2 regions of the Actinoplanes sp. NPDC049681 genome follow, and region 2 is predicted to be linked to the other one. Evidence: riboswitches for the same ligand, from Rfam matches in the RefSeq annotation. Region 2 holds a riboswitch; the other holds the start of a gene.
The links. Region 2 has a riboswitch for FMN ahead of ribD (bifunctional diaminohydroxyphosphoribosylaminopyrimidine deaminase/5-amino-6-(5-phosphoribosylamino)uracil reductase RibD). Riboswitches for the same ligand answer to the same signal wherever they lie in the genome.

Region 1 (5,028 bases), on a different contig from region 2:
CGACGACGGTGTCGTGCTGGTCGACACCGGGCTGCCGGGCCGGTCGGCGCGGATCGGCCGGGCGTTGCACGACATCCGGCGCAAGATCGGTGACGTCACCACGATCCTGCTCACCCACCATCACGTCGACCACACCGGCGGCCTTGCCGAGGTCCGGCGCCGCTCCGGCGCGCGGGTGGTCGCCCATCAGGACGATGTTCCGTACGTGACGGGCGAGGCACAGGCGTACATGCCGCACCCGGTGGTCCGGCTCGTCGGCCTGTTCCTCGGCAAGGCCGAACCGGCACCCGTGGACGAGATCATCACCACGGACAGCGCCACGCCGCTGCCGGGGTTCACCGCTGTGCACACGCCGGGTCACACGCCGGGGCATCTGTCGTACCTGCTGGACCGGGACGGCGGCATTCTCTTCGCCGGGGATGCGGCCGCCGGGGGTCGGAGCGGGAAGATCGGCAGCGCGCCCAAGATGGTCTCGGCGGATCTCGACGCCCAGTGGCGCAGCGTGGAGAAGCTCGCCGGCCTGGAGTTCGAGCATGCCGTCTTCGGCCACGGCCGCGCCCTGAACGGCCGGGCGGTGGAGGCGTTCCGCGCCTACGTCGCGGCCGGTAAATAGTCGCAGTTCGCGCCTACGGCGGTCACACTGCGTACACAGACGGGGCGCCGACTCTGAGGTCATGCGGGACGGCATGAGGCCGGTCCGCCGAACCGAAGGAGTTCCCGTGTCCCGGAAGAAGATCGGTCTGATCGCCGCAGGCGTCGTCGCCGTGGGCGGGCTGGCCCTCGGCGGGTCGACGATGGCCAGCGCCGCCACTGCCATGCCCGCGCCCAGCTCGTCGGCCGGTGCGGCCGCGGGGCCCGGCGGGTCTGCGGACGCCCCGGTCACCGGAGACGAGGCCACCAAGGTCACCTCTGCCGTTACGGCGAAGGATTCCCGGGTCACCGTGACCGGCGTGCGGAAGGATCCCGACGGCTCGTACGACGTCTTCGGCACCAAGGCCGGCGCCCGGGTCATGTACGACGTCAGTGCCGACCTGACGGCGATCACCGAGGGCGGCGGGCCCGGGCGGGGCCCGGCGAACTGAACGTGGCGCCACCGGTCGTGGTTCAGCGGCCGGTGGCGCCACGGCGCCCAGGAGGAGCGGGCGCAGCGGCGTACGGTCAGGCGACGGTCTCCATGGCGGGGGAGTCGATCCGCTGCGCCTGCGCCGTCCGCGAGACCCGCAGCCACACGACGAAGCCCCAGATCACGAACCCCGCGTAGACGGCGTACAGGACGGCCGAGGGGTAGTAGCGGAAGTGCAGCAGCTCGGGCACGCCCACCAGGTCCACGGCGATCCAGCAGAGCCAGAACTCGACCCAGCCGCGGGCCATCGCGTAGGTCGCCAGGATCGACCCCACGAAGATCCACGAGTCGGCGAGGTAGTACCACCACGGGACCGGGAAGCCCGCCCCGACGGCACGGAAGACGAAGAAGCAGAGGACCACGGCGGACAGGGCCAGCGCGACCACCACCGCGCGCTGGCGCGGGGACGCCCAGTGCGGCACCACGGCCGCCCCGCCCGGGGCGTGGCGGTTGCGGCGCCAGCGCCACCAGCCGTAGACGCTGGTCGCGATGAAGAAGACCTGGCGGGAGGCCTGACCGTAGAGCGGGGTGCCCTGGTCGTTGCCGACCGCCTGGCCCAGGAAGACGGTGAGGAGCAGGACGTTGCCGACGATGCCGACGGGCCACGCCCAGGCGCTGCGGCGCAGGCCGAACAGGGCCGAGCCGAGCCCGAACGCGTTGCCGACGATCTCCCGGTAATAGATCGCCTGGGTGTCGGTGACCTGCCACTTGGCGTCGTAGAACGCGGTCAGCAGGCTGTCCAGCCAGTGCATCCGGATCACCTCCGTGTACGACAGAGGTGCACGCCGGGGAGCGACCGCGCACGCGGGTTCATGACCGTCCGCGTGCTGCCTCCCATCCGGACTTTCACCGTCGGTCCCGGAATTTCACCGGGTCAACCGGCCGCCGGCTGCGGTCGGGTCGCGGACTGTCACCGCCGGTTCGGATTTTCACCGACCCCGGAGCACGCTGAACGATGGTGCTGAGTCGGATCGTAGTCCCGTTCGGCCCCGGCGCCGGGACAAGCGATGCACGACACATCGATGGTGACGGCACAACCCTGCCCAACGAGGTCATGGGTACGCGGTGACGGGTGGGCGGCGAGGGTCGCGGCTGGCGACAGTTCGGGCGTTCGTGCCTTGTCGTCGTGCGTACCGGCCGCCACGATCGTCGGCGCCCCCGCCGATCCCCGGGCGGGAAGGTGGACGCCGCCAGGACCCAGAAGATGGAAGGACCCGACGACACGTGTCGCACATCCCCGCGATCCGCGCGAGACAGCCCAGCGACGAGGCCGCGACGGTGGATCTCAGCGGGCGCTGCGTCGGGAACTCGTACGTCCTGATCTGCCCGGTCGGGCACGGCGCCACCGGCACGGTGTGGCGCGGCCTGGAGCAGACCTCCGGCGACCAGGTGGCGGTGAAGTTGCTGCACGAGGGCCTGCTGCGGCAGCCGAAGCTCGTCACCCGGTTCGTGCAGGAGCGGTCGATCCTCAAGATGCTGCGGCACGAGCACATCGTCGGCGTCCGCGACCTGTTCAGTGTGGGGGAGTCACTGGCGCTGGCCATGGACTTCGTGGGCGGTGGCAGCCTGCGGGAACGGCTGCGCGACGCCGGCACGCTGGAGCCGGCGGAGGCGGCGCGGCTGCTGGCCCAGGTCGCCGCGGCGCTGAACCAGGCGCACTCGCTGGGCGTGGTGCACCGCGACGTCAAGCCCGACAACATCCTGCTGCAGGTGCGGGCCGAGCGTGCCGACGTACGCCTCACCGACTTCGGCATCGCCCGGGTGCTGGACGCGCCCGGGGTCACCACCCCGCACGCGGTCATCGGCACTCCTCACTACATGGCGCCGGAGGCCATCAGCGGCGGCGACGCCACACCCGCCGCTGACGTGTACGCCCTGGGCATCGTCCTCTTCGAACTGGTGGCCGGCCGTACGCCGTACACGGGTGAGCCCTTCGCCGTGCTGCGCGGCCACCTCGACGAGACGCCCCGGCGTCCGGAGGGCATGCCGGACCCGGTATGGCGGGTGATCGGCCGGTGCCTCGGCAAGGATCCGGCGTCACGCCCGTCGGCCGCGGAGCTGGAGCTGACGCTGCGGCAGCTGCGCGACGAGCTGGCCGGCGTACCGGCGCTGGCGGCGCCGCCGGTGGCTCCCGGGCCGGCGGTGTCCGCGGTGTCGCCGCCGCCCGGCGTCCGGGTGCGCCCGAAGCGGCGGCCGCCGAACCGCCCCCGCAGCTGGGCCTGGGGCCGGCGGGGTGCGCTGGCCCTGCTGATCGCCGGAGCGCTCGCCGGCTCGGCCCTCAGCGGCTACAGCGTGTGGCAGGTACGGCAGAACCGGGCGGCCGGCAACCAGGCCCTCCTGCCCGGTGCCGATCCCGCGGTGGTGCCGGACCGGTCCGCGCTTCCGGCGGCGACGACGGCCACGGGTGCGGCACCCGCGCTCAAGGCGGTGCAGGTGGCCGGGACGGCGCCGGACCTGCCCGGCCTCGCCGCACACCACACGCGCAAGGACGACGCCGGTCCGCAGGTGGCGGCGTCGGCCGGTGCGGGCGTGGACACCGGAGCCGGCAAGGTGGGCGGGCAGGCCGACGTGGCCTTCGGGCCGTACCGGTGCGGCGACGAGTACGAATGGGACGTCGGCCACCCGGTGCTCGCCCAGCCGTGCCATGCCCTCGGCTCCGAGGTACGGGTCATGGGCCGGATGGAGGCCACCCCGGGCGTGCAGGCGGACGTCTCCCTGACGGTCCGGGACGCGCGTACCGACGATGTGGTGGCCGGGCCGTACACCTGTGAGGGTTTGATGTTCACCGACTTCAAGCTGGAGCAGACCTGCGGGCCGGCCGACCTCGCCGCCCCGCACGGGCACCGCTACGTGGTGGTGGAGAGCTGGCGGTACACCGGGCGTTCCCTGTTACCGGGCGGCACGGTGCGGGGCGTCGAGTTCGACTGGTGAGCCGGGTTCAGGGCGCCCATTCCCGCAGCACCTCCGCGACGCTGACCCGGTCCCGCTCCGGGTCCGGCGCGGGCCGCGGCGGGGCGGCCGGCGTCCGGCCGAAGCGCGGCGCCGGGGCGGGTTGCGTGTCGGCGCCGACCTCGACGAAGGTGCCCCGGGCCCGATTGTGCGGATGCCGGGGTGCCTCGGCCGGGGAGAGCACGGGCGCCACGCAGGCGTCCCGGCCGTCGAAGATCGCCGTCCACTCGTCCCGGGTACGCCGCGCGAACGCTTCCGTGAAGCGCTGCCGCAGCACCGGCCACCCGCCGCGGTCGTACTGGTCCGGCAGGCCGGGGTCGCCGTCGAGGCCAAGCCCCGCGAGCAGGTTCGCGTAGAACGCCGGTTCGAGGGCGCCGACGGCCAGGAAACCGCCGTCCGCCGCGGCGTACGTGTCGTAGAACGGCGCGCCCCCGTCCAGCAGGTTGGTGCCGCGCGGCCCGTTCCACCGTCCCGCGCCGATCATGCCGTGCAGGAACGCCGTGAGCAGCGCCGAACCGTCGACCATCGCCGCGTCGACGACCTGCCCGGCGCCGGAGCGCTCCCGTTCGAGCAGGGCGGCGAGCACGCCCAGGGCCAGCAGCATCCCCCCGCCGGCGAAGTCTCCGAGCAGGTTCAGCGGCGCGTGCGGAGCCTGGCCGGCGCGTCCGAGCGGATCCAGCGCACCGGCGACCGCGATGTAGTCGATGTCGTGGCCGGCCCGGTGTGCCAGCGGTCCCTGCTGGCCCCAGCCCGTCATCCGGGCGTACACGAGACGGGGGTTGCGCCGCAGGCACACGTCCGGGCCGAAGCCGAGGCGCTCGGCGACGCCGGGCCGATAGCCCTCGATCAGCACGTCGGCGTGATCGGCGAGGCGCAGCAGATCGGCCACCCCCGGCGGCGACTTGAGATCGAGCGCGGTGACGCGGCGGCTGCGCTGCAGCGGCCCGCCGGAGGGC
Region 2 (5,028 bases):
GCGTGAATCAGTCGACGGGCAGCACCGACGGGCCCGCGTCCTTCAGCGACCGGGTCAGGGAGCGCTCGGCGAAGTAGACGAAGCACCGCACGCGGCGCTCGCCCGCCAGCCATTCGCTGCGGGTGGGGTTGTAGGAGATCCAGCCGCTGCGGTACTGCATGTCCGCGTCGTCGGGCAGGGCGGCGAAGCGGGCGATCACGCTGCGGCAGCCCGCCGCGCTGCGGGCGACGCCGGCTTCCAGGTCCGCGTACGAGACGTCGGGCGCCTGCCACAGCCCGGCGAACTCGGCCCGGTGCTTCCGGCCGCACGGGACGGGACGCATCTCGGTCACCGTGCCGCCGTCCACCGTCGGCGCGAAGCAGCCCAGCCGCAGCGGGGACGGGCGGGTGAGCTCGCCCTCGAGCGTGCCGGTACGGCCGCTGCGGCCGTACCCGTCAAGGTCTGTCTGGGTCAGATCGCAGCGGAACCAGCGCGCGCCGCCGGACCACCCCTTCGCGGTCGGCCACACCACGTGGACCGCGAGCCGGGCGGTGCGCCAGGGCCCGCCGACGAAGTCCACCGCCGCCTGCGAACATTCCCTGTACGCGGCCCGGGCGCCGGCCGTGCCCTCCGCCGGCGGCACTTCGGCGTCGGGCGCCGTCCCCAGGTGGAAGGCCTCGCCGACGTGCACCTGGCCGCAGTCGACCGGCCGCTCGTCGGTGGCCGACGCCGTCTGCAGGAGCCGGGCGTGGCAGGCGTGCGCCGCCGGCTGGTACGCGGCGGGCGCCGGCAGCGGTGCCCAGTCGTCGGTGAGATCACCGTCCGCGCCGTCGGAGGGCGTCCCGGTGCACCCGGCGGCGAGCATCACCGTCACCAGCGCCGTCACCACCCGCCGCATGCCGGCCTCCCCTCCGCAACCCCATGAGTATCCCGGCCCGGCCCGCGGAGGCCATACACTTCTCCGGTGGAGTCATCGCCGATCATCGCCCCCAGCATCCTGGCCGCGGACTTCGCGCATCTCGCCGAAGCCGTGCACGACATCGAGGGGGCGGCCGACTGGGTGCACGTGGACGTCATGGACAACCATTTCGTCCCCAATCTGACCATCGGCCTGCCGGTCGTCCAGAGCCTGCGCAAGGCGACGACCATCCCGTTCGACGTGCACCTCATGATCGAGGACCCGGAGCGCTGGGCCCCGGGATACGCCGAGGCGGGCGCGTACAACGTCACGTTCCACGCCGAGGCCTGCGAGAACCCGGTGGCGCTGGCCAAGACGCTGCGCGCGGCCGGGGCCAAGGCCGGCCTGGCCATCGACCGCGACACGCCCGTGGAGCCGTACCTCGAGCTGCTGCCCTACGTGGACACGGTGCTCATCATGACCATCAAGGCGGGCTTCGGCGGTCAGAAGTTCCTGCCCGAGATGCTGGGCAAGGTCCGTGACGTGCGCCGGCGGATCACGGCGAAGAACCTCGAGGTGCGCCTGGAGGTGGACGGCGGCATCGCGGCCGACACCATCGAGCAGGCCGCCGAGGCCGGTGCCGACGCGTTCGTCGCGGGCACCGCCGTCTACGGCGCGGAGGACCCGGCCGAGGCGATCCGCAAGCTGCGGGCGCTCGCCGAGCGCACCACCGAGCGGGCATGAGCACCGGCGGACCCGGCGGTGAGCCCGAGGAACGGCCGGACCTCGTCCTGGTCGTCGACGACGACGACGACATCGCCGGGTTCGTCGCGTTCAACCTCAAGGTGCACGGCTTCGAGGTCATGCGGGCCCGCGACGGCCAGGAGGCGCTCGAGGTGATGGAGTCGCGCCGCCCCGACCTGGCGGTGGTCGACTGGATGATGCCGCGGATGGACGGCGTCGAGCTGACCCGCCGGCTGCGGGCCGAGCCGCTGACCTCCGCGCTGCCGGTGATCATGCTGACCGCCAAGGGTATGACCGTCGACAAGGTCGTGGGGCTGACCGCCGGCGTCGACGATTACCTGGTCAAGCCGTTCGACACCGCGGAGCTGATCGCCCGGGTGTCCTCGACGCTGCGGCGCAACAAGGAGTTCCGCGAGGTGTCGCCGCTGACCGGGCTGCCCGGCAACGCCCGCGTGACGCGCGAGATCGCCGACCGGATGAAGGCGGGCGGCGACTTCTCCGTCGGCTACGTCGACATCGACCGGTTCAAGCCGGTCAACGACGTGTACGGCTTCGACCGCGGCGACGACTTCATCACCACGCTGGCCCGCAGCCTGCACCGGGCCGCCACCGCCGCCGGGCGCCCGCCGGTGTTCCTGGGCCACATCGGCGGCGACGACTTCGTCTTCATCTGCCACCCCGACCAGGTGCTGCCGCTGACCAAGCACATGGTGACCGACTTCGAGGCCTCCGCCGACCAGCTGTACGACCCCGAGGACGCGCGCCGCGGCTACATCGAGGTGCCGGACCGGCGGGGCGGCAAGCAGCGGGCCGCGCTGGTCACCCTCTCCATCGGCGTCGCCCAGTCCACCGCCGGGGGCCGCGCCTACTCCGATCACCGGGCCGTGGTCGCGGTCGCCTCCGAGATGAAGAAGGTCGCGAAGAGCCAGCCCGGCTCGTACGTGGCCATCGACCGCCGCCGCAGTGACTCGGAGAACCTCGACGACCCGCCGCTGTGAGTCGGACTTGTGACGTGGGTCGCCCGGCGGATGGCAATTCGCCGATGACGTGCAAGACTGACCGGTAACCCACCACGCGCTGGCGGGACTCGGTGAAATTCCGAACCGGCGGTGATCCTTCCCTCGCGGAAGGTAAGCCCGCGACCCGGACGTCGTACCTGCGACGGCCGGTGGACCTGGTGAGAATCCGGGGCCGACGGTTGAGCGACCGGCACATGCCGATCGGTCAGACAGTCCGGATGGGAGACAGCGCGCGGATCAGGACCGAGGGCTCGTCGCGGCGTGCCTCGTCCAGGGCGGCGCGAAGCGTCCCCTGATGTCCTGTTCCTCGGCGTTTTCTCCCCTTCCCTGAGCGCGTGACCGCACCGCGTCAGGGAAAGGCAGGGAGATGGTCACCGAGCACGAGGCGATGGGGCGCGCGATTGCGCTGGCCGCCCGTGGCCTCGGCACCACCAGCCCCAATCCGGTCGTCGGATGCCTCCTGCTCGATCCCGACGGCAAGGTCGTCGGGGAGGGGTTCCACGCGTACGCGGGCGGCCCGCACGCCGAGATCGTCGCGCTCGCCCAGGCCGGCAAGCGCGCCCGGGGCGGCACCGCGGTGGTCACCCTCGAACCCTGCAACCACACCGGGCGGACCGGCCCGTGCGCCCAGGCGCTCATCGCGGCGGGCATCAAGCGGGTGGTCATCGCGGTCGACGACCCGACGCCGGTCGCGGCCGGGGGAGCCGCGACGCTGCGCGCCGCCGGGATCCAGATCGAGACGGGGGTACGCCGCGAGGAGGCCGAGGCGGGCAACCTGGCCTGGCTGACCGCCGTGCGCCGCTCCCGTCCGTACGTCACCTGGAAGTACGCGGCCACCCTCGACGGGCGCTCGGCGGCGGCCGACGGTACCAGCATGTGGATCACCTCGGAGCCGGCCCGCGCCGACGTGCACCGGCTGCGCAGCACGGTCGACGCCATCGTGGTCGGCGTGGGCACCGTGCTCGCCGACGACCCTCAACTCACCGTCCGCGACCTGCGCGACGGCAGCCTCGCGATCAAGCAGCCGCTGCGGGTGGTCGTCGACTCCTCCGGGCGTACGCCGGTGAAGGCCCGCATCCGCGACGCCGCCGCCGAGACCTGGATCGTGACCACCGCCGAGGTCGGCGCGGGCCCGGACGGCCACGTCGACCTGTCCGCCATGCTCACCGGCCTGTACGCCCGCGGCATCCGCGCGGTGCTGCTGGAGGGCGGCCCGACGCTGGCCGGGGCGTTCCTGGCCGCGGGGCTGGTCGACCGGGTGGTGGGTTACGTCGCGCCGAAGCTGCTCGGCGCCGGGCGCGCGGCGCTGGTCGACGCGGGCGTCACCACGATCGCCGAGGCCATCGACCTGGACCTCACCGACATCGCGCAGATCGGCTCCGACCTGCGCTTCACCGCAGTCCTGCGGCCCAAGAGGGAGTCCTGATGTTCACCGGAATCGTCGAGGAACTGGGTGAGGTCGTCCGCCTCACCGACGCGGGGGGCGACTCGGCGGTGCTCGCCGTACGCGGTCCTGTCGTCACGTCGGACGCGCGGCACGGCGACTCCATCGCGGTCAACGGGGTCTGTCTCACCGTCATCGACAACGAGGACGGCGTCTTCACCGCCGACGTCATGGGGGAGACCCTGCGCCGCTCGTCACTGGGCGCGCTGGCGGTGGGCAGCCCGGTGAACCTCGAGCGGGCCGCGACCGTGGGCAGCCGCCTCGGCGGGCACCTGGTCCAGGGCCATGTCGACGGGGTCGCGAAGCTCATCGCCCGCGAGCCCGCCGCCGAGTGGGAGGTGCTGACCTTCTCGCTGCCGCCGGAGCTGTCCCGCTACGTGGTGGAGAAGGGCTCGATCACCGTCGACGGCGTCTCGCTGACCGTCATGGCGGTCACCGCGGACTCGTTCAGCGTCGGGCTGATCCCGACCACGCTCAAGCTCACCGTCCTGGGTTCCAAGGGCGTCGGCGACCCGGTCAACCTCGAGGTCGACGTCATCGCGAAGTACGTCGAGAAGATGCTGGGGGATCGTCATGCTGGATGAGATCGAGCGGGCAGTCGCGGACATCGCCGCCGGCCGTCCGGTCATCGTCGTCGACGACGAGGACCGTGAGAACGAGGGCGACCTGATCTTCGCCGCCGAGCACGCCACCCCGGAGCTGCTCGCGTTCATGGTGCGCTACACCTCCGGCTACATCTGCGTGCCGCTGACCGAGGAGGAGGCCGACCGCCTCGACCTCCCCCCGATGTTCCACACCAACCAGGACCGGCGCGGCACGGCGTACGCGGTGACCGTCGACGCGCGCGAGGGCGTCAGCACCGGCATCTCGGCCGCCGACCGGGCCCACACGATCAAGCTGCTGGCCGGCGCCGACACCCAGCCGACCGATCTCACCCGCCCCGG

Region 1: another riboswitch for FMN. It lies ahead of ACIBO8_RS29110 (nicotinamide riboside transporter PnuC); the one in region 2 lies ahead of ribD (bifunctional diaminohydroxyphosphoribosylaminopyrimidine deaminase/5-amino-6-(5-phosphoribosylamino)uracil reductase RibD).

Annotation. Positions count from the first base shown of each region.
Region 1 covers NZ_JBITLP010000008.1:321,914-326,941, reverse strand. The annotation lists gene ACIBO8_RS29120 (MBL fold metallo-hydrolase) at 1-613, shown strand, start outside; gene ACIBO8_RS29115 (hypothetical protein) at 720-1,082, shown strand; gene ACIBO8_RS29110 (nicotinamide riboside transporter PnuC) at 1,159-1,875, opposite strand; FMN riboswitch at 1,944-2,074, opposite strand; gene ACIBO8_RS29105 (serine/threonine-protein kinase) at 2,348-4,054, shown strand; gene ACIBO8_RS29100 (CaiB/BaiF CoA transferase family protein) at 4,062-5,028, opposite strand, start outside.
Region 2 covers NZ_JBITLP010000004.1:756,726-761,753, forward strand. The annotation lists gene ACIBO8_RS17940 (sulfotransferase family protein) at 1-77, shown strand, start outside; gene ACIBO8_RS17945 (septum formation family protein) at 8-877, opposite strand; gene rpe (ribulose-phosphate 3-epimerase) at 944-1,621, shown strand; gene ACIBO8_RS17955 (response regulator) at 1,618-2,619, shown strand; FMN riboswitch at 2,694-2,874, shown strand; gene ribD (bifunctional diaminohydroxyphosphoribosylaminopyrimidine deaminase/5-amino-6-(5-phosphoribosylamino)uracil reductase RibD) at 3,008-4,066, shown strand; gene ACIBO8_RS17965 (riboflavin synthase) at 4,066-4,668, shown strand; gene ACIBO8_RS17970 (bifunctional 3,4-dihydroxy-2-butanone-4-phosphate synthase/GTP cyclohydrolase II) at 4,658-5,028, shown strand, end outside.